2 linked regions of the Rosistilla ulvae genome follow. Each later gene encodes a partner of the first gene's protein in a complex. Links are inferred from orthologs where the notes say so. Each region holds a gene or a part of one and is shown on either strand. Other genes may lie near its edges.

What was found.
Region 2: the proteins of fliM (region 1) and fliG are in contact, whole or in part, in a crystal structure (PDB 4QRM), measured with the Thermotoga maritima proteins. The link is inferred for Rosistilla ulvae from one-to-one orthologs. Residues at the interface, in WP_004081085.1 of Thermotoga maritima: Tyr124, Leu127, Asp128, Ile130, Met131, Gly132, Gly133, Pro134, Glu136, Pro139, Arg141, Thr144, Glu145, Ile146, Glu147, Ser149, Ile150, Lys153; in WP_004082903.1 of Thermotoga maritima: Phe122, Ser125, Glu126, His127, Pro128, Gln129, Thr130, Val133, Glu157, Arg161, Leu164, Leu165, Arg167, Ser169, Glu171, Val172, Glu175, Ile176, Asn179, Lys182.

What each region holds. Positions count from the first base shown.
Region 1 is NZ_CP036261.1:916,471-928,668, reverse strand. What follows is about bases 3,273-6,261. They hold fliM (flagellar motor switch protein FliM), read left to right. Parts: upstream 3,273-4,223; coding sequence 4,224-5,300; downstream 5,301-6,261. Other genes in these bases: EC9_RS03370 (Ig-like domain-containing protein), read right to left, coding at 6,069-6,261; EC9_RS03375 (HU family DNA-binding protein), read right to left, coding at 5,466-5,774; EC9_RS03385 (glutamate-5-semialdehyde dehydrogenase), read left to right, coding at 3,273-4,140. Outside these bases: EC9_RS03395 (GumC family protein), read right to left, coding at 1-1,175; EC9_RS03390 (DUF1207 domain-containing protein), read left to right, coding at 1,671-2,717; more of EC9_RS03385, read left to right, coding at 2,866-3,272; more of EC9_RS03370, read right to left, coding at 6,262-10,766; EC9_RS03365 (M13 family metallopeptidase), read left to right, coding at 11,646-12,198. UniProt on the Bacillus subtilis protein: One of the proteins that forms a switch complex that is proposed to be located at the base of the basal body.
Region 2 is NZ_CP036261.1:5,749,000-5,761,062, forward strand. The notes cover bases 3,141-5,994. They hold fliG (flagellar motor switch protein FliG), read left to right. Parts: upstream 3,141-3,989; coding sequence 3,990-5,000; downstream 5,001-5,994. Other genes in these bases: EC9_RS20325 (DMT family transporter), read right to left, coding at 3,141-3,714; EC9_RS20335 (DUF4974 domain-containing protein), read right to left, coding at 4,997-5,824. Outside these bases: EC9_RS20305 (Na/Pi symporter), read left to right, coding at 1-296; EC9_RS20310 (hypothetical protein), read left to right, coding at 393-617; EC9_RS20315 (SpoVG family protein), read right to left, coding at 801-1,367; ispE (4-(cytidine 5'-diphospho)-2-C-methyl-D-erythritol kinase), read right to left, coding at 1,401-2,363; more of EC9_RS20325, read right to left, coding at 2,671-3,140; EC9_RS20340 (leucine-rich repeat domain-containing protein), read left to right, coding at 6,304-7,071; EC9_RS20345 (PVC-type heme-binding CxxCH protein), read left to right, coding at 7,216-9,903; EC9_RS20350 (hypothetical protein), read left to right, coding at 10,055-10,318; EC9_RS20355 (HNH endonuclease), read left to right, coding at 10,315-10,734; EC9_RS20360 (NAD(P)-dependent alcohol dehydrogenase), read right to left, coding at 10,761-11,729. UniProt on the Bacillus subtilis protein: One of the proteins that forms a switch complex that is proposed to be located at the base of the basal body.

The sequences.
Region 1 (12,198 bases):
TCGACTTTTGCTTCGAGTCCGGCGATTCGTGATTTTGCGGTCAGCAGCGATTTATGGACATCCTGTCGAACCGGATTGACCGCCATCACGTTGTGTTCCCGCTCCTTCTCCTGAGAGGCAAGAATCATCTTGGAGGCGTTGAGTTGTTGACGCAGGGTGACGAGTTTCGGATGGACCGATTTATATTTCGATGCCAGATCCTTTTCGCGGATCTCCAGTTCGTACAACCGATCGCGCATCTTATCGTTCGCTTCGTTGGCGATTCCCCGCGTCGTTTCGGTTGCCATCTCCTCGGGCAAGCGTTCCATATCGGCCATGAAATCCAACAGACTCGCCCGCGCCGAAAACAGCTCGGTGTTGGTATTGATGATCTCTTTTTCGACGCTGGTGATCTGTTCCTGCAGCGATTGCTGCTTGCCTTCGATCGTGAGCACGACCATATCGTTTTTGGCCTCGCGCATCGCGTCTTCGTAATCGCTGACCATCTTTTCGTGTTCGGCAAAATTTTCCTCGAAGAACTTGTACGAGCCGGGCGACTTGTACGCGTTGAGGTGCATCTTGTTGTGGCTCTCTAGAAACTTGGTCGTCAGGTCTTGCGCCAACTTGGGCGACCGGGCCCGGCAAACAACCGTGATCGTCGTCGACTTTTTGGGTGAATTGATTTTCGTGTTCTTGATCACGTAACGGACCGCCAACTCAAATCGCTCCTGTTGCTCGACTTGCTCGGGCGTCATCTCCCCCATATCGCCCCCCTCGACGGAGGATTCGGGCATTTGGGGCAGCATGCCCATCCAATGATCGATTGTCTTTTCGATCCAAGAATGCTTTTCGAGGATTCGATCGGCACCGATGGCGGTCACCACATCCTCGGCCAACTGACGACTCTGCAGCATATCGGTAATCGAATTGATCTCCGATTCGCGGGATTCTTGAATCGAGATCGTTTGGCCGGTCGTCGCGGTCGTATCCATCGTCACGCTTCCCCGCCCCAACCGCACGAACATCTTCGCTTCGGATTCGAACTTTTTGGGAAACAGCACCACTGCGACCAACGACAATCCCATCACCAACAAGAATGTAAACGCAGCTCGCCAACGATATTCGATGACTGCAGCCAAGATATCAAACAATGTCAGCGGACTGTCAGCAGAAGTGTTGCGGCGTCTTCGTGCCATCGGAAAGCGTCCTCACCCCACCCTTTCAGGAGGGTCACATAGAAACGATTCGGAGAATCAAAGTAATTTGATCGATTGTCTAGAATAAACACGCGAATGCTTCGTGCCTCGCTGATCGACAAAGATCATCCCAACTTCCTGATGGCCGGTTCCAGTTTGATAGATCGATCCGATTAATTCAACGGTCGAAATCGCCTTCCCCCCCTAAAAACATTAGGCATTCTGGCTCCTCAAGCTGCCGCAATCGATGGCTATGAGGGGCCAGAATTGTCGCTGTGGAGGGGGGCTTCGAATCGATGCTAGCAAGCTTCGACGGCGAAGCGGGCCTCGATAGCAAGAGGATCTCGCTGCGACTCGTCTGGCCTTGCGTCGCCTAAATCTCTAAATATTGAATTTTGGCTGGCGCGGCGTCCACATTTTGCCGAGCCCCGACAGCCGGTGACCGCCACGAAGTGAAGGCGGCGATCGGGCCGTAGCGATTTTGCACAATCATCGATGGATGGAATCATTGTCAGCATGAACGGAAGCCGACATCGTTTCGCGATAACGTTTTGGATCGCTCTGCTGTGCAGCGGTTCGGCGGTTGCGCAGCGAGTTGCGTCGCTGGCCCCCGATACCTACCAATCGCAACCAACGCCCGGAGCAATCACTGCGGCGCTCAACCAATCGCAAGCGCTCGCGTTTGATCCCTACCAGACCTCAGCGGCTCAGGTCACGGGGCTCCCACCGCTGCCGTTTGCTCCTCAGACGCTACAACCGCTGGGAATGACCGCCCAATCCGCGGTCTGGCAGTGGCAACTGTTGCCGAAGGATTCGATCTATCCGGTCTATTTAGCCGACGAAAAGGCCTCGCGACTGGCAGGCCGGTTCACGCGTCCCGAGGGAGACAATCTGCTGCTCGATGGGACGTTGGGAGGCCGCTTTGGCCTGTTTCGCTTCGGCGATCGTTCCAGCGGTCCGTTCCGCCACGGGATGCAGTTGGATATCGAAGGTTCGGCGCAGGTGCGGCTGGACATGGAGGAGGAGGCCGACGTCCGTTCGGTCGACTTTCGCGCTGGCGTTCCGTTGTCCTTCGGCTTTGGACGCTGGCAAACTCGCGTTGGATATTACCACTTGAGCTCGCACACAGGCGATGAGTTCCTACTGAAAAACCCCGACCACGATCGATTGAACTTTTCCCGCGACGTGCTGTTCGCCGGAGCTGCTTTTTGGATCACCGAGCGGTTGCGGACCTACGGCGAGGTCGGCTGGGCGTTTTATTCGGACGTCAGCGAGCAGTGGGAGTTCATGTTTGGTATCGAATACATGCCAACCGCCCCCACCGGTTGGCGAGGTGCTCCCTTTGCCGCTGCTCACGCCCATCTCCGAGAAGAACTCGACTACGGCGGCAGCCTGACGCTACAGGCGGGCTGGGCGTGGCGGGGCCGCGACGGGGCGTTGCTGCGGTTGGGCGCCGATTTCTACGAAGGCAAGAGCCAGCAATGGTCGTTCTTCGACAAATACGAACCGTTGATTGGATTTGGAATGTGGTACGACTATTGATCGGTCGGGCCGATCGCGTTGACCAATCCCGAGGACTGACAGATACTGACGACAAGGGATTCGATGCGGCACGTCCTGCCGCGGACCTGATCGGATCCCAACACGAACACTTCGAACCGCCTTTGATTGCTGGAGCATCCCGCGTCTGATGACCACTGCCGAAACACCTTCCCTGGAATCCTACTGCCTGGATGTTGCCCAGCGCGCCCATCGTGCGTCGCGCCAGCTGTCGACGTTGAGCACCGAAATCAAAAACCGCTGGCTGCTGCAATCGGCCGACGCGCTGCTGCAACACGAAGCGGAGCTCCAAAAGACAAACACTCTCGATTTGCAAGCTGCCCCAGGGTTTGGCCTGACCGACGCGGAAGTCGATCGGCTGCGATTGACCAGCGACCGAATCGCGGCGATCGCCAAGGGGCTGCGCGAAATCGCTGCGTTGCCCGATCCGATCGGCCAGGTGATCGAAGGCTTTCGCCGCCCCAACGGCCTGCAAATCATCAAGCGCCGGGTACCGTTGGGCGTTGTCTTTTTCATCTATGAAAGTCGCCCCAACGTGACCGCCGATGCTGCCGCGATCTGCGTCAAAAGCGGCAATGCGGTGATCTTGCGAGGGGGCAAAGAGGCGGCACATTCGAGCGCTGCGATCGTGGAGATCCTCAACAAAACCGCGGCCGAAGTCGGGCTGCCAACCGACGCGGTGCAGTTAGTCAGCACCGCCGATCGCGACGCGGTCGGCCACTTCCTCGGGATGCACGAACTGATCGACGTCACGATCCCCCGCGGCGGCGAGAGTTTGATTCGTCGCGTTGCGAGCGAAGCGACGATGCCCGTGATCAAACACTACGACGGCAACTGTCACGTCTACGTCGACCGCGACGCGAACCTCGATCAAGCTGTCGAGATCACCGTCAATTCGAAGTGCCACCGCATGGGCGTCTGCAACGCCTGTGAATCACTGCTGGTCCACCGCGACGTTGCAGAGGCCTTTCTGCCGCAGATCGCTGCAGCGTTGGCTCAGCACGACGTGGAGATCGTCGGCGACCCGCAGACATGCAAGTGCGTCCCCACGGCGTCGGCGGCAACCGAAGCCGACTGGAGCACCGAATATCTGGGCCCCAAGATCAGCGTCCGCGTGGTCGACGACCTGGAATCGGCGATCGAACACATCAACCGCTATGGTTCGCATCACACCGACGCGATCGTGACCAAGGACCTCGCCGCGTCGGAGCGGTTTACCGACGCGATCGACAGCGCCGCGGTGATGGTCAACGCGAGCACTCGATTCAACGATGGCGGCGAATTTGGTCTCGGCGCCGAGATCGGCATCTCGACCGACAAATTCCACGCCCGTGGACCGTGTGGATTGACCGAACTAACCAGCTACAAATATGTGGTTAACGGTCAGGGACAAGTCCGCAGTTGACTCCTAAAGGGTAGGGCCCGATCGAGGCGGGACCTGAGTTAGCGGGGATCAACGGAACAGTTTATCAGCCAAGGAAGGCGACGATGTCCGACGAAATACTGAGCCAAAATCAAGTCGAAGATCTAATCCGCGCGATGGAATCCGAAGGAAGCGGTCAGCCGAAAGCGGCTGCACCGTCCTCCCCCGCGGCAAACGTTGCCCCGCGATCGACGTTGTCGGCATCGCGTTTCAACGATCCGAAATTGCGGCCGATGAATTACGACTTCAAACGCCCCGAACGCGTCGGCAAGGAGTTGATGGGGGCGATGCGGTCGCTGCACGAAGGACTCGGGCGCGCGTTTAACGCCAAGCTGTCCGGGTTGTTGCGCAGTATTACCGAAGTCAAATTGGTCAGCGCCGACCAACTGACCTACAGCGAGTTTGTCTACAGCCTCGACACACCGACCTGCTTCTGCGTGCTAGACGTCAAACCGCTCGAAGGGAACTGGATCCTCGACATCGCCCCCACACTCTCGTTTGCCGTTGTCGATCGGATGCTCGGCGGAGACCCACAACCCAACGATTTGCCAAATCGCGCGTTGACCGAGATCGAACATCGCTTGATGGCTCGGGTCACCAAGCTGTTTCTCGACGGCATGCAAACGACGTGGCAAAGCGTCGCGGAAATGGAGCCGACGCTGCGATCGATCGAAAGCAATCCACAGTTGGTCCAAATCGTGCCCCCCAACGAAGTGATCGTCTTGATCTGCTTTGAAGTCACGATGGGAAAAAATCGTGGGATGATGAACCTGTGCATCCCCTACAACTCCATCGAACGCTTCAGCAGCCAATTGTCGAGCAAAGGCTGGGGCGGCTACTCCAGCAATCCAGCGACGCCCGAGTCGAAGCAGGCTCTGGAAACCCAGCTCGATTCGGCTCTCGTCGAACTAACCGTGACTCTCGCGCGATCCAAGATCAAGACCGGCGATCTGTTGAGTATGGATGTCGGCGACGTGATTACGACCGAACATCAGATCGATAATCCATTGGAAGTTGCGATTCAAAGCGTCCCCAAATTCAAAGCGACGGTCGGAGCGCTGAAGGGGAAAAAGGCTGTCCGAATCCGCGACCACATCGACCTGCGTCCCAAGCCACCCGCGGCCGAAGCGGCGAAGTCGTAGCGAGCTCTTCCCCGAAGGCCCTGGGCAGGTGGAGTCGGCGGCGGCCGAGAGCGGCCCGTGACGGAGTCGCGGGGCCACCTTAATGCAGGAATCGCGGCGCCACGGTATACAAAAAAAGCCAACACCGCGGGGCGATGTTGGCTTTTTGTTCGAGCGAAGGAACGATCAAGCTTCGATCATTTCCTTCAACGCCTTCAACGGGCGAATGGTGACCTTCTTCGATGCTGGCTTAGGTTGCAACCAGATCTCTTCGCCGGTCGCTGGGTTGCGTCCCTTGCGCTTTGGTTTGGCAGGAGTTTCGCGAACGGTTACTTTGCAAAGACCGGGAATGGTGAACTGGCCAGGCCCCTGGACTGCAGTAGCAACTTCGGCGCTCAGGGCGTCGAATACCGCAGCGATGTCTTTCTTCGTCAACTGAGTCGACTCGGCGATTGCGTTGAAGATCTCAGTCTTGGTTGGAGCTTTTCCTATCATGAATGGTCCTTTCTATCGATAGAAGGTGTTTAAATACGTTTCGTAATGTTTGCTACCTTTACGGGAATTGGCAAAGATTACGTCGGGAAGTCCTGTTTCCGCAAGTCGCTGCGTCACGGAAACCCTGCATTTTCCAGCTTTTTAGCATTCCGAGCATCGATTTACGCGGAGATCGACGCCACTGCGAGAAAGACCCCACCCGACAGAGGGGAATTCCGCGTCAAACCGCCGCTGAGCCTGGATTCTGCAGTATTTCGATCCCGCAGTGCCACAGCTACCGCAAAGACTCTCGGCTCAGCTCAAATCGCCCATCTGAGCAAACACGAGGTCGTTGACGACGGTTTCGTCATCGTCCTCCTCGTCGTCGCCAGAGAGATCGTCGGAGGGCTGCGAATTGGGGGCCTGTTGTCCCCAGATATCGGCCGACCCGAGCGGCAAGACCATCGCCGAACTGCTCGCCTCGCCCTCGGCAAAGACGGCCGCCGCAGTGCCGCTGGCCGCCGAAGAACTGCTGACAGGTGTGAATTCGGTCGCATCGGGCGTATTAACTCGGAGCAGCATAAAGTCGCCCTGCTGGCCACGCATGTCGACAGCTTCCGAATCGACGTCGAGCGCCGAAGAGGCCAACGCGTTGGAAACGGTAGCCGTGACGATCACCTGAGACCCATCGTCGCTCAACACGACCGCCGGATCGGTCAGCCCCGTGGCCAACTTGGAGACCTGCAGATTAAAGCCTGGAGCATCACCATCTTGGACAACCGCCAAGACGACGCTCTCCCGCGATGTGCTGCCGAACCAATCGCGGATCGCGATATACGATGGATGCATCGCGCCGATCTCGATCGTCGGTGCGGTGTAATCGCCATCGTCCATATCCGATTCGATCGTGAAGACTTGGTCTTGTTCGGCACCAATCAAAAATGGAATCGCTGGAACCGTCAACGTGTAGCTGCCCGGTGCCTGATCGGCAAAGGTGAACGTGCCGGCGGCATCGACGGTCACCGTCGAATTGACTGCGTTGCCAAAGTCGTCGGTACCGGTCAGGGTCACGTTGAAACCAAACGCGTTCAAGAACGTGCTCTCGACGGTAAAGTTGAAGTCGCGTGGCACATAATCGAGCACATTGAGCGTCACCGTAGCTGTCGCTTCGCCGCCGTTGTTGTCGGAGATCGTATAGGTGAAGGTCTCGGTCCCGGTGAACGTTCCGTTGGGTGTGTAGACCAACGATTGATTGTCGGAACTGATCGTCAAAGTGCCAGTCAGGTTTCCTGCGTTGACCGAAGTGATCGTCAGCGTTTCGTTGGCATCGACCCCGATCGTGTCGTTGTCCAATACGGCCAACGTCGTCGCCCCCGCTGATTTGCCAACCTGGAATGTGTCTGCGACAGCCACGGGCGGATCGTTGACGGCAGTCACGGTAAACGTGATCGTTCCGGTTCCGGTGTCGCCGTCATCGCTGCGAATGGTGTAGGTGACCGTTTCGGTACCGAAGAAGTTGGCAGCCGGAGTGTATTGGACCATGCCATCGCTGGTGATCAGCGCGGTGCCACCGTTGGAGGTCGAAACGATCGATTGCAGCGAGATATTGGTTTCATCGGGATTGGCGGCCCGGTCGCCCGTCAGCACGTCAAACGACGCCGCTGCGGCATCTTCGACAACGGTAAAGGCATGCGTTCCAGTGCTTAACGCGGAAACGTTGACCGTCACCGTGGCGGTGCTTGTCAGCCCACCGGTCGTCCGATCGCTGATCGTATAAGTGAAGGTCTCAGTTCCGGAGAAGTTGGCTGCCGGAGTGTACTGAATATGATTGCCGCCAGAACCGATGGTGACCGTTCCACCAGCGCTTGTGGTTCCCACCGAAACGACTCGCAAAGTCTCGTTCTCATCTGGCGTGATCGTGTCGTTTTCCAGCACTTCCAACACATTCCCGGTGCTGCCGCGATTGATGTTGTCGATCGTATCGTCGACCGCAGTCGGAGGATCGTTGACCGGTTGCAACCCGACCGAAACCGTCACGGTTTGGCTGGCACCATTCTGATCTTCCACCGTATAGGTGAACTCGTCGGCTCCGTTGATGTTCGCCGCGGGAGTGTACGACAACGAATCTCCATTTCCGACGATCGTCACCGTGCCGCCATTGACCGGCGTGCTGGTGCTGACGATCGTCAGCGTCGTCCCGGATGTCAGCAATTGATCGTTGCTCAATACATCCATCGCGTTGTTCGAGCTATCTTCGTCGAAGTTGAAGATGTCGTCCGCGGCGACAAAAGTCGAAACGATTTCGATCGATGCGCTACCAAAGTTTACCTTCGACGGCTCGAGTTCATCGTCGCTGCCGTGGACCAGTACGTCGGTGCCGTTGCCGTCGGCCGGATCCCCGGTGAAGACCAACGTCCCCGCATTCGAGGCGCGGAAGTGGACCGAAACCAAACCAGCCACCAGGCCGGGAGGGCTGGTGGAAAACGCACCAAGTTCATCGATCAAGCCTGGGGTCGCTGCTGAGCCAAGCCGAGCGTCGTTGAAGGAAGAGGTAAACGTGAAGGGGGATTCGGCGATATCTTCCGGCGTGTCGGTCGGATCGATCGTCAGTTTCGTCCCCACCGGTTCGGCCAGGTTCTGGTTGTAAAGGATATCCAAATAGGCTGTCGCCACACCCTTGAGCGATTCGAACGTCCGTTCGTCGATCGCGGTGATGTTCAACAGGAATTCATCCCCGCGCTGCAATTGAGTGATCGGATTGCCCGCCAGATCGGTGAACGACATCTCCAACGTGACCGTCGTCTCACTTCCCACGTTGACACTATATGAATTGTCGCGACTGTTTCCCGCTTGGTCGGACGTCGTGATCGAGAACGTCTGATCGCCCAGTTGCGACGTTGTTGGAGTCCAAGAAACCACGCCGGACTGCGCGTCGACCGTCATCCCCGCAGGCCCATTGGCCAAGGAGTAGATCAGCCCGGTCCCTTCCTCGACCTGCGCCAAATCGATCGTGTACAGCGAACCAACAGTCGCCTGAGTCGCGATCTGCGTCGTGATCGCGGCAGGAGCCGAGGAGTCGTAGACGACGGTGATCGGTGTGGTCGCCGCGCTGGTCGTCCCGCCGCTGGTCTGCCGCGCCGAGATCGAATAAGTGCCGTTCCCGTTGGCTGCCAATTGAGTCGTCGTGATCTGAGTCGTCGTGCCGGTGGCGACTGCCGATCCGATCACCGTGCTGCCCGACAACAACTCGACTGTTGAACCAGCTGTGGTGCCGGTGATCGTGAACGTTGGATTGGTGCTGCTGGTGATCCCGTCGCTGTTGCTGACGCCGGTGTCGCTTGCCGCATCCAGGCTGACACCTTGCAGCGCCGATGCCTGCACCGTCACGCTTAGGGTCTGCAGATCGAAGGCAGTCGAATCGGCTTGAGTCACCGTGCTGCTGGCCGCTTTGACACCAACCATCACGTCGAACGTACCGACAAAACCGGCCGGCGGCGTCACGGTAACTTCGCCCGTCGATTGGTTGACCGACGTGGTGTAGCCAACGGTGCCGACGTTAAACGCAGCGTAGGTGACCGCATCCCCTTCGACATCGCTGCTGGACAATTGGATCGTGGCGGCTTGTCCCGCGGTCGTGGCAATGTCGCTCAGATCACCCAGGAACGGCTTGCCGTTGGAGTTCAGTTGATTGTCGGCGGTCACGTTCACCGTGATCACTTCCGACGTCTGGTTCCCGTCGCTGTCGGTGACAGTGATCGTGACGCTCACCGGGCCGGTCCCGTTGCCGGTCGGATTCAGCATGACAACTGAGTTTTCGTTGTCGGTGAAGATCGACGCTTCTTCGATCGTGATCTGCCCGAAAGCGTTTGCGAATGCGGTGGTCAGCCGGCCGCTGCTGTCGGTCGGAACCTCGCTGATCGCTTCGCGGACCGCTTCCCCTTCGACCAATTGCCCGAAGATCGAGTGATTGAAATCGAGGTGGCGCGAGTCCCCTTCGGTGATAAAGAACTGCGAATCGTTGGTGTCGTCGGTGGTCTTGGCGTACGACAGGATGCCCGTCGCGTTGTGCTGCAGATCCTCGTGGAATTGATCGTCGAAGTCGGGCAGGTCCGAACCGCCAGACCCCAGCGCTAAGGGATCGCCAGCCTGCAGGACAAAATCGTCTAAGATGCGATGGAACGTGATCCCGTCGTAAAATCCGTCCTCGGTCAATTCGATGATCCGCGACGTCGGCCGCTCGGCCCGCTGTTCGTACAACTCGAAGACCATCTCGCCGTAATCGGCGATCTTCAGTCGCCAGCTGCGATTGCCGCTGACCACCGAAGCCTCCAACAGATTCGGATCCGAACTGGTGACAGTTACCGTCAACGGTTGCCCATCGGGATCGTAAGCGTCGATTGGGACATGCAGCGGAGATCCGATGCCGACGCTCTGATTGCCGACGGGGACAAAGCTGGGAGTTTCTCCCTGCGGGATTGCGATGCCACTGCGTTGCGAGATATCGGCCAGCGACAGAACCCCTTCGACCTCGGTGCCATCCTGGAATCGCCAAGTTGGGAAACTGGAGATCCCTTCGGCGGTGCCGGTCGCATTGAGGCTGTGATCGGGGTTGGTCACTTCGACAAACGGTAGATAGTTCTGACCGTCTTCGAACAACTCCTTCTGCTCGGTGCAGTTCGGGCACCACGCCGCTCCGAAGAAGACAACTCCGCCATCGGAGAGCGCTTTGGCAAAAGCGACAAGATCGGGGGCCGCTTCGCCTTCGGGAGTTGCTTCCCCTTCGGCGGCGGTCGTCGACATCATCGCGTATTGAACCGTTTCGTCGCTTGCCGGTGCGATCGGTGGCAGCAGATCGACGTCGCCTGCCATCAACTGCCGATGCTCCAACGGTTCCAGCCGCAAATAACGAGAACCGCTGCTTCGCGCGTCGGATTGCCCGATAATGGAATGAATCCAACGGCGCAGACGAGACTTGCTTTGTGGCTTGCGAGATTCGGACGATCGTTTTGTCATAGCAATCAGCAGTTCAATCAGGAAAAAATCCACCAGGGACGAGCGAATTCAGGTCGTCAGTGCCGTCCTCCAAGCTTAATACAGGACGGAAATACCGAACCGCGCAACTCACCCAATCTCACTCAATCGGGAATTTTCTTGCGACAGGACCAAAGGGATCCTCTCAATCCCTATTCATTGCGTAGTTTGCGCAATCGGAACTGCACGATTTAGTCAGCACATTCCGACCTGTCATGCCGCAAAAGAGATGTATTTCTGACGGGATTGGGCGCAAAAAGTTCCCAAATCACGCCGGCGACAAGGCCTTCTCAACGGCCAGCACGCCACGTCGCGTCCTCATTCTGACGACATCTCCGATCAGCAAAGGAGCCCGTGCAGTGGCGACGCACGGCAGGTAGAAGCCAGGGACGCAACTCCCTGGAAAATAAGATGATGTAGCACGCCCAAGCCCAGTCGCGAAGCGACGACAGGTGAACGAATCGCATCTGATGCCGTCGCTTCGCGACTACGGTGGCACGCTGTTTCTGTGAGAACCAGGGACTTGCGTCCCCGGCTATTACATGTCGTCGCTTCGCGACTACTGCAGTTCCGAACTTCACCCGCTCGGAAGAGGCGGGAGGGTCGAGTCACGAGCCTTCAGCGAATTTTTTTCGGTGAGGGCGGACGGCGCCGCTTCCACGACGCAGTACTACAATTAAGAGCGTCCCCTCGCCGAACGACGCTTCGCTCGTTCACTCCTCTCCAACAACCGATGCTTTCGGGCGATGCAAGCAATTGCGGCTGCATGTTGGCCGATCCCTCCAATGGCCGTAGAATCTACAAGTTCGCGGCAACCGCCGAACTTCGAAAACGTAAAACTTTCCAACACGGATGAGGATCATGACTCGCACGCTCTGCCTGTTCCTAACGCTCGCTCTTGCGACCGTATCGACCACGCGTTCGGTCTCCGCCCAGACCAAACTGCTGTCGGGGATCGACACAACCAATTTCAGCGACACCGTCACTGCGGGGGCTGACTTCTACGAGTACATCAACGAGGGTTGGTTAAAGAAACATCCGCTGCCCGGAGACGAATCGAACTACGGCGTCTTCACGATGCTCAACGATCAGACCCAAGAAGCGGTCCGCACGATGATCCAGGAAGCTGCCGAGGCGACCGATCGCCCCGCCGGATCGGACGCTCAAAAGGTGGGCGACTTCTACACGTCGTATATCGATATCGAAACGCGTAACAAGCGAGGCGCCAAACCGCTGGCGCCGCTGTTGAAACAAATCGAGCAAGCCGACACCAAAGCCAAGCTGGCCGTGCTGATGGCTCAATTGTCGCGGCAAGGGATCTCCCAACCTGTCGGTTATTATGTCTCGCCCGACGCCCGCGATTCGGCTAACTACACCGTTTACTTCTCGCAGCACGGGACCACGTTGCCCGACC
Region 2 (12,063 bases), 4.8 Mb from region 1 along the record:
TCTATCCGTTTACGCTGGGGGCAAACATTGGAACGTGCATCACTGCGCTGTTGGCCGCGACGGCGGTCGATGGGAATGCGGCGGCGGCGCTTCAGATCGCCTTCATCCACTTGACCTACAACGTCCTGGGCGTGCTGTTCATCTATGGGGTGCCGATGCTGCGGTATCTACCGGTCAAGGCGGCAGAGTGGCTTGGCGAAACGGCGTCGGAGAACAAGTTGGTCGCGTTGGCCTACATCTTGAGCGTTTTCTTTGTCATCCCCGGCATGTGCTTGGGTGTCACCAGCATGTTGTAGCGCGTGGCAATGGCCGGGAGTGGCCTGCCTTAATCCGCGGTCGCCGATGCGCCGCGATCGATTTCACCAACCCACATTTCTGAAGGGAGTTTATAAATGTCGGACCTGCCTCGGATGTCGATCAAGAGTCTTCGCAACCTGATCGCGGAAACCGAAACAACGCTACATGAATTAAACACCGAGCTGCAGCGTCGCGAGGAAGCCGCTCAGGATTCGGAGATCGAACATCTCGAAGACCACATGAAACATGCGGAGCTTTCGCTGCAGTCGATTCGCGACTTCTTTGTGATCTTGATCAATGAGTACCGCTCGCGACACTAGCGGTTTGTCAAACTTTGATTTTAGGACTGTTGGTAGTGGACGAGGTTACTAGGTCCCAATAATCTTTGGCGCGAAAGGACTCGTGCCCTCGTCCACCACGCTAAAGTCAAAAGTGGACGAAGCACTAGTGGTTGAGCGTCCCTGAGCGTCCCGAAGCGTCCCTGTGGTGTAGGACGCCGTGCTTTAGAAAACGCCGGCGCCAAAGCTGTCGTCGTTGTCTTTCCCGCCTCGCGGTGAGCTGGCTTCCCCGCTGGGACGTTGGTGGAAATGAGGCGCCGGAGGCGGAAGCTTGGCTGGCACTTCGGAGGCTTGGGGGGCAGCGGCCGCGGCGACATCTTCGTTGTCAAAATCGTCGTCGTAACGAGATCGGTAACCGGGCTGTTGGGCGCGTTGCAGTTCCAATTCGAACTCTTCGATCACGTGCCGTTGGATCTGTTCGCGGCATTCCGAATTGATCGGATGGGCGACGTCGGCGTACAGTTTCTGAGGCCCGTCGTTGTCGCCATTGCCACCACGCTGTTTGGTTCCGCATTGATTGCAGAACGGGGCTCGCAGGTAATTCTTGTGGCCACATCGGTTGCAGTGACCTGTCAGTTTACGGCTGGGCATCGCGACAAATGGCCCGTTGGTGCCGTCGATGATTTTCAAATCGCGGATGACAAAACAGGAATCGAAGGTGATCGAGCAAAACGCCCGCAATCGATCCTCTGAGTTTTCCATCAGCTTGACGCGTACTTCGGTGATATCCACTGTCCGACCCTCCCTAACCGAGTGCTGTTAAAATTATCCCAAATCCCGCGTGGGGCTGGCAATGCAAACCGAATGCGCTGCAAAAGCGCTGCCGATGCCGGCGGCTTGTAGGTTGTGAGCGATTCTCGATGCGACCGCCGCGTTGGGGCAGACGCCAAAACATGCTGATCCGCTGCCGGTCACCTGATATCCCAAGACGGGCGTTCGAGCGATCGCCGAAAGAACGCGGTCGATCCACTCGCTGGTCGCGCGAGCGGGCTCCGACAACCGATTCAATAACTGGGATGCGATCTGAGTGCCACGTCCCCCGACGAGCGCGGCGAGCATCGCTGCAGCGGAGCTGGGGCGCGAGGGAACTTGGCAGCGGCGATAGACCTCCGCCGTCGAAACGCTTTCCGGCGGATGGACGACGACAAAGTGCAGCTTGCCGCCGATCGAAACCGGATCGATCTGTTCGCCACGTCCTGTCGCGATCGCCGCGGACATCGACCCCTGCGGCGAACCAAAGAAGAACGGAATGTCGCTCCCTAGTTCTCCCGCAAGCTGCAACAGGCGTTGGTCATGCTGGTCGATCTGGCACAACTGAGCGGCGGCTCGCAAGGCGCCGGCTGCATCGCTGCTGGCGCCGCCCATCCCCGCTCCCGCCGGGATCGTCTTGGCGATCGTCGCGCGAAAACCGTCGGCGATGGAAAACCGTTGGCGGAATTGTTCCAGAGCTCGGGTCACGAGATTGTCTTGCGAGCGAGGGAGCGTGGCGACGGCCTGTGAACCTCGATAGCGCTCGACGACGGCCGCTTGATGTGGCAGCCAACCGCATTCGACGCGTACATCATCGGTATCGGAAAGGGCTACACGAATGCGATCGAAGCGATTGATCGCGACCATCACCGTTTCGAGTTCATGAAAACCGTCGGCGCGACGGTCCAGCAGCTCAAGAAACAGGTTCAGCTTGGCGGGGGTATTGATCTCAACCGCTGGGGGTTGGTTCGCATGCATGTCAAGTTGCTACCTAGCGTCAATGATGTTCATGCCACCGACATAACGATGGGGCTGCGGACAAGGTGTTCGGTTGCAAGCCCGAGATCTGTTACCAACGCGCGACCAAATAAGGAGAATACAAGCTGGAGTTATCCGCGCGTTGCCAGCAAACCTAAGAACGGATTGTACGCCGATCCAAGGGGGGGTCAAGAAAACAAATGGCAGCTTAAAGTGAGTTAATCGCACTTTATCGGGGGGCAGCACTGCCCAGTGCCCCTAAGTTGCCAGGTTTGTTGTGGGAACTCCCGCTTGCCTGCTGCGGCGTTCAATGGGGGCCGCCCCTGCGTTGTGGCCACAGCGCCAACGCGTTGGCGGCTAGGACCAAGGCCCCCCCGATTACCAGGGGCGTGCTGAACGTTTCGTTAGCGTAGGCGACGGTGCAGCAGAGGCTGAGCGTTGCGGGAAGCGTCATCGCCCACAACGATGCAAAGACGGGCTCAAGGGTGTAGATCACGGCCGCCTGCCCCGCCGAAATCATCGGTTGGTACTTGTTCATCCAAGCGAAAGCGATCAGCGACGGGATCGAGCAGAGCAGGATCAACATTAAATAGAAGGAGGGTTTGACGGCCAGCGACGTCCAACCGCCAACGGCTGATTCGGGGACGTGGAATTGCAGCCAAGCGAATGTGCAAAAGGCGAGCAGTGCCGTGGTGGCAAACATACTGGGGGTAAAGGCGATCGAGTGGTAGCGTTTGCCCAGTTGATCCAACAGCAGGATCTGGCCGCTGAAAAAGAAGACTGAAAGCAGGGTCAACCAGTCGCCGGTGGTCCAGGTCTGCCGCATGTCGGCGGCGAAACCGATTCGCCCGTCGCGCAATTGGATCACTTCCGCCAGGACGGCTACCCCGAACAGGGCCAACATCGCTCCGGCGATCACCGTCGGCCGCGGCATCCGCCGCTGGGCGATCGCCGAAATGATCGGGGTCACCACGACCACCAGGCTGGTAAGGAAACCGCTGCGCGAGGCGGGGATCGTCCCCAGGCCGATGACTTGCAAGATCAGCCCCATCACAAACATCGCCCCGATCGCGGCGCCGGCCAGGAGATGCGGCATCTGCACCTGGCGAAGCGTGCGGTGGAAGAAGAGCAAATAGAGAAGCATCGCGGCGGTAAACCGGATTCCGATCATCCAGGCTGCCGCAGAGGATCGCAGCATCGGCGATGCGGTCAGCTGTGTTACCGAGAAGTGCTCATCGACCTGCATGTTCAAGCACTTCATCATCGGAAACGAAAGTCCCCACATGCTGTTGACCAGCACCAGTGCGACGATGGCACGTCGACGATCGCTCGGTTGGACGGGGGCTAGCATCGCGGGGACCCAAGAGGCCGGTAGGCAGGGGATGGCAAAAGTTCCGATCTTAACGATTGCCGAATTGTTTCCCAGCCGACTTGCCTGCAGAACCGACAGGTTCCTCACCTTGCGGGCCTCTCTGAATTGTTCCGACAAAACAATCCGATAATAGAGCGTACGGTGGCTGCACGAACTTTGAGGCGCAGCGGAGAGGTCAGTCGACCAGGCTCATCGCCGTCCAGACGCATCGGTTCACCGCCCGTGGGCAACGGATTGTTTCGAAGGGGAAGACGTTGGAAAAATCGAAGTTCGAAACCAGTTTGCGACGCTGTGCTGTCTTATTGATGAGCCTGTCGACCAAGGCGGCCACGATCGTGATGTCGCGTCTGACGACAGCACAGGTCGAAGCGATCAGTCTAGAGATCGCGCGGATGGAATCGGTCGGCGGGACCGAGCAAGAGGAGGTGATGCATGAGTTTATGGGAACCAAGACCAGCGCGCTGAATGTCAGCTGCGGCGGCTTGAATCTCGCCAAGGAACTAATTCGCCAATCGATGGGGAACGACGCCGATCCGGTAATCCAACGGATCGAACAATCGATCGAACAGAAACCGTTCGCCTTTGTCCGCCGGATCGAACCGCGAAATCTGATCCAGTTTGTTCAAGACGAACATCCGCAGACGATCGCGCTGATCCTGAGCCATCTGCCCGAAGGCTATTGCGCCGAAGTCTTGTCGGGGCTGGATCCCGAAAAGCAGTTGGAGGTGATCCAACGGATCGCTGTCGTGGGAAGCGCCGACACGTTGGCGATGGCCGATCTGGAACGCGGCCTGGAGATGCGATTGGCTAGTTTGGTCAACGGAACCAATCTACATGTCGGCGGCGTCGAACACGTGGCAGGAATCTTGAACGTCTCCGAACGCTCGGTCGAACGGACGATCATGGAAGCGCTGGCCGAAGATGAGCCGGAACTTGTCGACGAGATCCGGCACCTGATGTTCGTCTTCGAAGATATCGCCAAGATGGGCGACAAGGACATCCAGTCGCTGTTAAAGAATGTCGAAGCGAGCAAGTGGGCTTGCGCGTTGAAGGGTTGCAGCGAGCCGTTGGTCAACAAGGTGATGAAGAACATGAGTTCCCGCGCGGCAGACAACCTCCGCGAAGAGATGGGCTTCCTGGGCGCCGTCCGCTTGTCCGATGTCGAAGCGGCGCAGCAAGGGATCGTCGATATGGTCCGCACGCTCGAAGACGCCGGCGAGATCTCGCGACCGACCGGCGAAGAAGAGGAGGAGTTTGTCAGCTAGGGTGTCGGTGCAGGAGATTTCATCTCCATCGCGATCACTTTTTCCTCGGAGCTTGCGGCGATCATGTCCAACAGTTGCTGCAGCTTTCGATGAGTGACGTACGTCGTCGTGACAACAAATGCATTCGCCGAACCCGTTTCGGTTTCGATCAGCCGAATTACGCTGGGGCCGCCAAGTTCCTCCCATGTCCCGGGGGTGACGATCGCGACAATCATCTCGACCGAATTGCGATCTGCCTGCAGCCCGGTCTCCCCCGCCCAATAGATCCGCGTGATCAGCTGCGATTCGGCGGCCTCCACGCTGGTGATGACAAGGTGCTCGTTTGTAATCGTATGCGTCAGGTCGAGGTCACGTAAAATGATCGACAGGGCCCCTTCAAGGCTGGCCTGATCGATCGCCGTGGTTACCGCAATGTCTGCTGTTAGCCCTAGATCTTCCAGCGCGCGACGATCGATGCGAATCGGGATCCCCGCCTTGTCGGCGAGGATCTTGACAACATTTCCAAACGGTTCGTCGTGGAATTTGGCAGGGACGGGGCGGGCCAACGCTTCTTCGATTCTCTCGACCGCCGCAGATCTGCTCCTGGTCTCCGAGTTATCGGCCCGCATCGGCTTCGACGCATTTTGCGACCCGGCAGGCGGTTGAGCAACGGTTGTGAAGGGGACTTGTTTCTGAAACGGATCGGGGGCATTCCTCGAAGGCGGTACCTCAGATGGGCTGGTGCTTGGGCGGATCGCTGGTTTCGATTGAGCCAGGCCGACGTCTGCCAAGGCGGCGATCATAAAGCCGGCGACAGCCAGTCGGACGATTGATACTGATTTCATAGCCAGGAACTCCTACGTGACAAGGAAGAGGGGGCACCGCCGGAGCAGGTTTGCGTTTAGCTACGGGGTGGGGTATCGCTTCCCCCTAACGCGATATGCTAGAGGCTCCGCTAGGCATGTACATCAGCACATGTTCGCCACTCCCGGTACACGCAAAATTCTGAAAATTTTACGGAATGTGGAAACACTGGGATTCGCCATGCGTTACGCGTTTAGGAGTCCAAGGGATCTTCTTGGTACAGGTAATACAATCGTGATCGTTGGAACAACATTTGGTTGCCCCCCTCCTTTTGTCAAGGAATGCTATGTATTCCCGAACATCGATCTTTTGTCAACTTAATTTAGATACTTCGAATGGGGGAAACCTGTATCACCCTCGTTCATCCCTGTTTTTTCTGCTTCTTTAAACCTATCTGGGCGGCCCGCGAACGGAAGATGATTTTGCGATGTCTCCGCTCCCCCGAATGTGAGGGTATTCAATGGTTCAAGCTTACAGTCCCACTCGTTTTTCGATTCCTTCTTGGCCTGCCTGGGTGCAGATGATTGTCGCCTGTTTTGCCGGATCGCTGGCGGGGGGATATATGGCCGCAAAGGTTGCTGTTTCGCGGAGCGATGAATCGATTCGCCAGCAGATGGAGATGCGATCGATCGATCGTTTTGTCTCTTTAGGGGGCGAAGTACTGCGCGACGGCGACAAATTGAGCTCCGTGGGGATGCCAGTACTGCAAGGGCTCGGGTTCTACACGATTCGCTCGGCCAACGATGTCCGCCAGGCGATTTTGTATGGCGGAACGCTGCCGGGAATTACACAGTTGCACTTTGCACCGTTTGGTGTGAACCGCGTCGGCGCCGGGGTTACCGATGGCGACGTCTTGCGTTTTGCCAACCGGAACTTCAAAAATGTCGAATACCTCGACCTTTCCAACTGCCGTATCGAGGACGCTTCGGTGATCCAACCGATGGTCAACCTGAAGCGATTGCGGCTGGCCAACAACCCACTGACGAAAAATGGTGTCGAGTCGTTGAACTTGTTGGATTCGGTTGTCGAGTTGTGGATTGGTTGGCCCGATCGAACGATTAGCCCCGACAGCATGTACCGCAGCGCCGAGCTGCGAAAGACGCTCGTTAAAGCGTTGACCGAGATGGACAAGCTGCAGAAGGTGCATCTGTATGATGACATACAACTGACGCAGTCTGAAAAGACTCAGTTAGGTCAACTGGAGTTGGTCAAAGCCTATATGAATTAGCCGACAGCCGGCGGGCAGATCGTAGACGTCGCCGACAAGTTTGTGGATAATAAGCCGCACACAAACACGAGGATTCCGCCGGAATCCTCGCCACTGCGAGACTTACCCCACCTGTCTGTACTATCCATCGAGAGGATCCCCCGCATGAGATTGTCGTTGTTAATAATCGTCTTGGTGTCCGCACTCTCCGCCTCTGCGGCGGAGGTCAAGCTGGAGAAGGGGGATCACATCTGCCTGATCGGCAACGAGTTGGGCGAGCGGATGCAGCACCATAATTATTGGGAATCGCTGCTGCACCAAAGCTTCCCCCAGCACGAACTGACCGTTCGCAACCTCTGCTTCCCCGGCGATGAGCCGATGGATCGGATCCGTTCGAAGAACTTTGGCGATCCCGATTCGCATCTGACCCACAGCAAAGCGTCGGTCGTGATGATGTTCTTCGGTTTCAACGAATCGTTTGCCGGTGAAGAGGGACTGGCGGAGTTCACCGACCAGATGACTCAATTGGTCAACGAGACCAAGGCGAAGGACTACAGCGGCAACGGGGCGCCAAAGATCATCCTCGTTTCGCCGATCGCGTTCGAGAAGACCGGCGACAAGAACCTTCCCGACGGCAGCCAGCACAATCCGCGGTTGGAGATGTACACCGCGGCCTTAGCCGATGTTGCGAAGCAGACCGAGGTGGGATTTGTCGATCTGTTTCATCCGTCGCAAAAACTGTTCGAATCGCACGACGAAAGGCTCACGCTCAACGGTTCGCATCTAAACGAAAAGGGCTACCAAGCGTTGGCTCCCGCGTTTGTCAGCGCGATGGGAGGCAGCGATGCCGCCGAGATCAAACCCGAACTGAAGGCGGAAGTCGACGACAAGAACTTTCATTGGTGGCACCGCTATCGCGCCGTCAACGGATTTTCGATCTACGGCGACCGCGGTTTGGCGGGCCAAGACGGCACGCGAACCTACAACAATCGCGACGTCATGGAACGCGAGCGGGCAATCCTGGATCAGATGACCGCCAACCGAGATGCTCGGATCTGGGCGATCGCTCAGGGCGGCAGCGTCCCTGCGGAAGTCGACGACAGCAACACGCTGCCGTTTATCAACGTGACGACTAATGTTGGTGGCGCCGACGATGTAAACAAGAAGCGGGGCAAGTTGGGATCGTTGGATTACCACACCGCCGCCGAACAGCAGAAGATGTTCGAATTGGCTGATGGGCTGCAGATCGAACTGTTCGCCTCCGAAGAACAGTTCCCCGAACTTGCCAATCCGGTCTCGTTGCAGTTCGACAACAAGGGGCGACTGTGGGTCTCGACGATGGCCTCGTATCCGCACTGGCAACCCAAGAGCAAACTGGACGACAAGCTGCTGATCTTGGAAGATGTCGATAACGACGGCAAGGCGGACGAGTGCAAGGTCTTTGCCGGCGGCTTGCACCAGCCGACTGGATTCGAGCTGGGCAAGGGAGGCGCTTTTATCGCCCAACAGCCTGACATTTTGTTCGCTCAAGATCTCGATGGTGATGATGCCGCCGACACCGTGATTCGCAAACTGGCGGGCTTCTGTTCGGCCGACTCGCACCACGGCATCTCCGCATTCGAATGGGGCCCCGGTGGGAACCTCTACTTCGAAGAGGGAACCTTTAAATACTCGCAGGTCGAAAGTCCTTATGGCCTGAATCGTTTGCACGAAGGGGGCATTTGGCAATATCACCCCGTGACCGAGCGGTTTGGTGTGCACGTTAGCGTCGCCTTCTCGAACCCTTGGGGACACGTCTTCGACCGCTGGGGCCAGAACTTCATCGGCGATGCGTCCCCCGGCTTCAGCTACTGGGCTGCACCGATTTCGGGCAAGATTCAATACCCGATGAAACACCCTGGCGGATCGCAGCATCGCCGCGTGGCGAAACTGGAAACCAGCGACGGAATCGCCGGTGGCGATCCCAAGTTCGCGCTGCCGACGCTGTATCCAAAGCGAACGCGTCCGCTGGGCGGATGTGCGATGATCTCCAGCCGTCACTTTCCCGATGAATGGCAGGGCAACTTCCTTGTCACCAACTGCATCGGCGATCGAGCGGTTTTGAATCACAAGATCACCGAAGACGGTTCGGGTTTTGTCGGCGTTGAAGTCGAAAAAATCGTCGAAGGCAAAGATGGCAACTTCCGCCCCGTCGACTTGCAGATCGCCCCCGATGGCTCGCTGTACATCGTCGATTGGCACAATGCGTTGATCGGACACCTGCAGCACAACCTGCGTGATCCAAGCCGCGACCACAGCCATGGCCGAATCTGGCGGATCACGCACAAGACGCGTCCGTTGGTCGAACCGGCGAATATCGCGGGCCAGCCGATTGCGGCGCTGTTGGATCTGCTGAAGCTGCCCGAAGATCGCACTCGCTATCGCGTGCGACGTGAACTAGCCGAGCAGGATCCAGCCGAGGTCGTTGCGGCGGTAAACGAGTGGACCAAAAACTTGGACCCATCGGACGCCGACTACGATCACCATCTGACCGAAGCGTTGTGGGTTTGCCAAACGCATCATGCGATCCAGACCGAACTGTTGGGCCAAGTCTTGAACGCCAAGGACCACCGTGCGAGAGCCGCTGCGACACGCGTCGTTTCGTTCTGGGCCGATGATCTCGACAGCCCGATCGAATTGTTGACCCCACGGATCAACGACGAACATCCACGCGTCCGCTTGGAAGCGGTCCGAGCGCTCAGTTTCCTCAGTGGCGATGAAGCTGCCGAACTGGCATTGGAAGTACTGAACCACGACGTCGACGATGCGTTGCAGTACACGTTGGAAGAAACGCTGCGTCAGTTGGAACAATAACCGACGCAGCCGTTGCATGCAGAAAACGCGTGACCCGAAGGGCCACGCGTTTTTTTATGCCCACAGCCACCGGCAAATAGCGGCCGTGCTCTCTGCAATTTGTCGCAACTGCATTTCCCTTGAACGCTCTAGTTCGTGATAGAATGGGTGCATGTCTCAATCAATCGAAACCTATGACGACGCCATTCTCTCGAATCTCAGCGGAACCCTGTCGCCTCAGGCGGCCGAAGGTATTTTGTCCCTCGGCTTCTCCGAGGATCAGCGTCGGGTGATGAGGCTGCTGGCGGAGAAAGCTCGTGCGGGTGAGCTCACCGAAGAGGAACGCGAGCAGGCGACAAGTTTTGAGCGGATCAGCAGTCTGCTTGGAATTCTTCAGTCGCGTGCACGTGTCGCTTTGCGGAACGCCGGGACATGAGTCTCTCGGTCGCTTTGCGGCAGACGATCTGGGAGCGTGCGGGTAACTGTTGCGAGTACTGCCAAATGCCGCAGGACTACGATCCGGCGACATTTGAAGTCGACCATATTGTTCCGGGGAAGATGGGGGGCGAATCGGTCGAAGAGAACCTTGCCCTGGCTTGTTTTAAGTGCAACAACCACAAGGGTCCCAACATCGCGGGTATTGATCCGGTGGATGGCTCAAAAGCGTTCTTGTTCGACCCGCGAAATGACAACTGGAGTCAACACTTTATTTGGGATGGACCGCTCCTCCTTGGCCTGACCTCAAAGGGGAGGACAACGGTTGCCCTGCTGCAAATAAATGTTGGTCACCGCGTTTCGCATCGTCGCCAACTGATCACCGAAGGCGTTTTTCCATTGAGCAAGAAATCGTAACTTCGATTCCCATCGAAGCGAGCGATTCAATTGGCATCAAACGTCAGCATGACGTTGCCGCACTTTTCGCCGGTCAGGACGTAACCGAAGGCGTCGCGGATTTCTTCCAGCGGATATTGGCGGTCGATCAGTGGGGCAAACTTTCCCTCGGTCAGCAATGCGCTTATCTGCTGCATGCTGGCAGCGATGTTGGTTGGCAATGGGAAGCGAACGACTTTGCCCCGCAGGCACGGAGTCATCAAGGCGAGCAGCGGGTTCTGGCAGCCCCAGCCGAGTTCCGAAGAGATGTAGACGCCGCGGGGTAGCAGTAGGTGTCGGCAACGACCAAAGCTACTCTTGCCAACCGCATCGAGCACCGCGTGAAATCGGGTGCTGGTTTCACGGAAGTCTTCGCGCTCATAATCGATGATCTCGTCGGGATTGAGCGTCTCGACTCGCGGGATATTGGGAGTGCCGCAGACCGCAGTGACGATCACGCCTTTGTTCTTTAGCAGTTGGACGACCGCCGATCCGATCGCTCCCGAGGCGCCGTTGACCAGCACGCGGTCCCCTTGGTGTACCTGCAAGCGTTTGACGAAGTTGGCTGCGTAGTGAGCCGCTTCGAGACTCGCTGCCGCATCGTCGAACGAAACTCCAGCTGGCATCTTCGCGACGTTCTCGCGTCGGCCGGCGACCAGATACTCCGCGTGCGAACTGAGCCCTTCGTCGTGAAAACCCCAGACGCGGTCTCCGATCTCAAATTCATCGACCTCCGCTCCAACGGCAACGACTTCGCCGGCAAAGTCGGTTCCGGTTGTCGCTCGCTTTGGATGGATCCAACCGGTCATCGGTCGCATGATGAACGGCTTCGCCATCAAGACGGCGCAGTCGGTGCGATTAACCGTTGTCGCGTGGACGCGAACCAGCACTTGATCGGGCCCGCAATTGGGACGATCAATCGCACGAATCTCCAAGACCTCCGGCGGTCCATAACTGTGGCGTACTGCCGCTCTCATCGGTTCTGGCATGGTTCTTAACAGAGAGATGGTTCAGTCCTGTGTCGCATCATATTATTTTCTCGCGGAAGCGTTTTCGGGCGACATTATGCGTGCAGCGGCCCTCCGTTTCCAGGTGCGGCCCTGCATGCACAGTGATAAGATGCTCGTCGGTCGCGTGCTTTTAAGCACTTGTTCGATACAAACCAGCGTCGAAGATGCTTTCACGGCGGTGTACAATCACGTTGTGAAGTGCTTCCAGTTGAAGTCAACGCTACAAACCTAAAAAGTCGTTTTAATGCTTACTCGAATTCGCGTTCAAAATTTTAAAGCGATCGCCGACGCGGAACTCTCG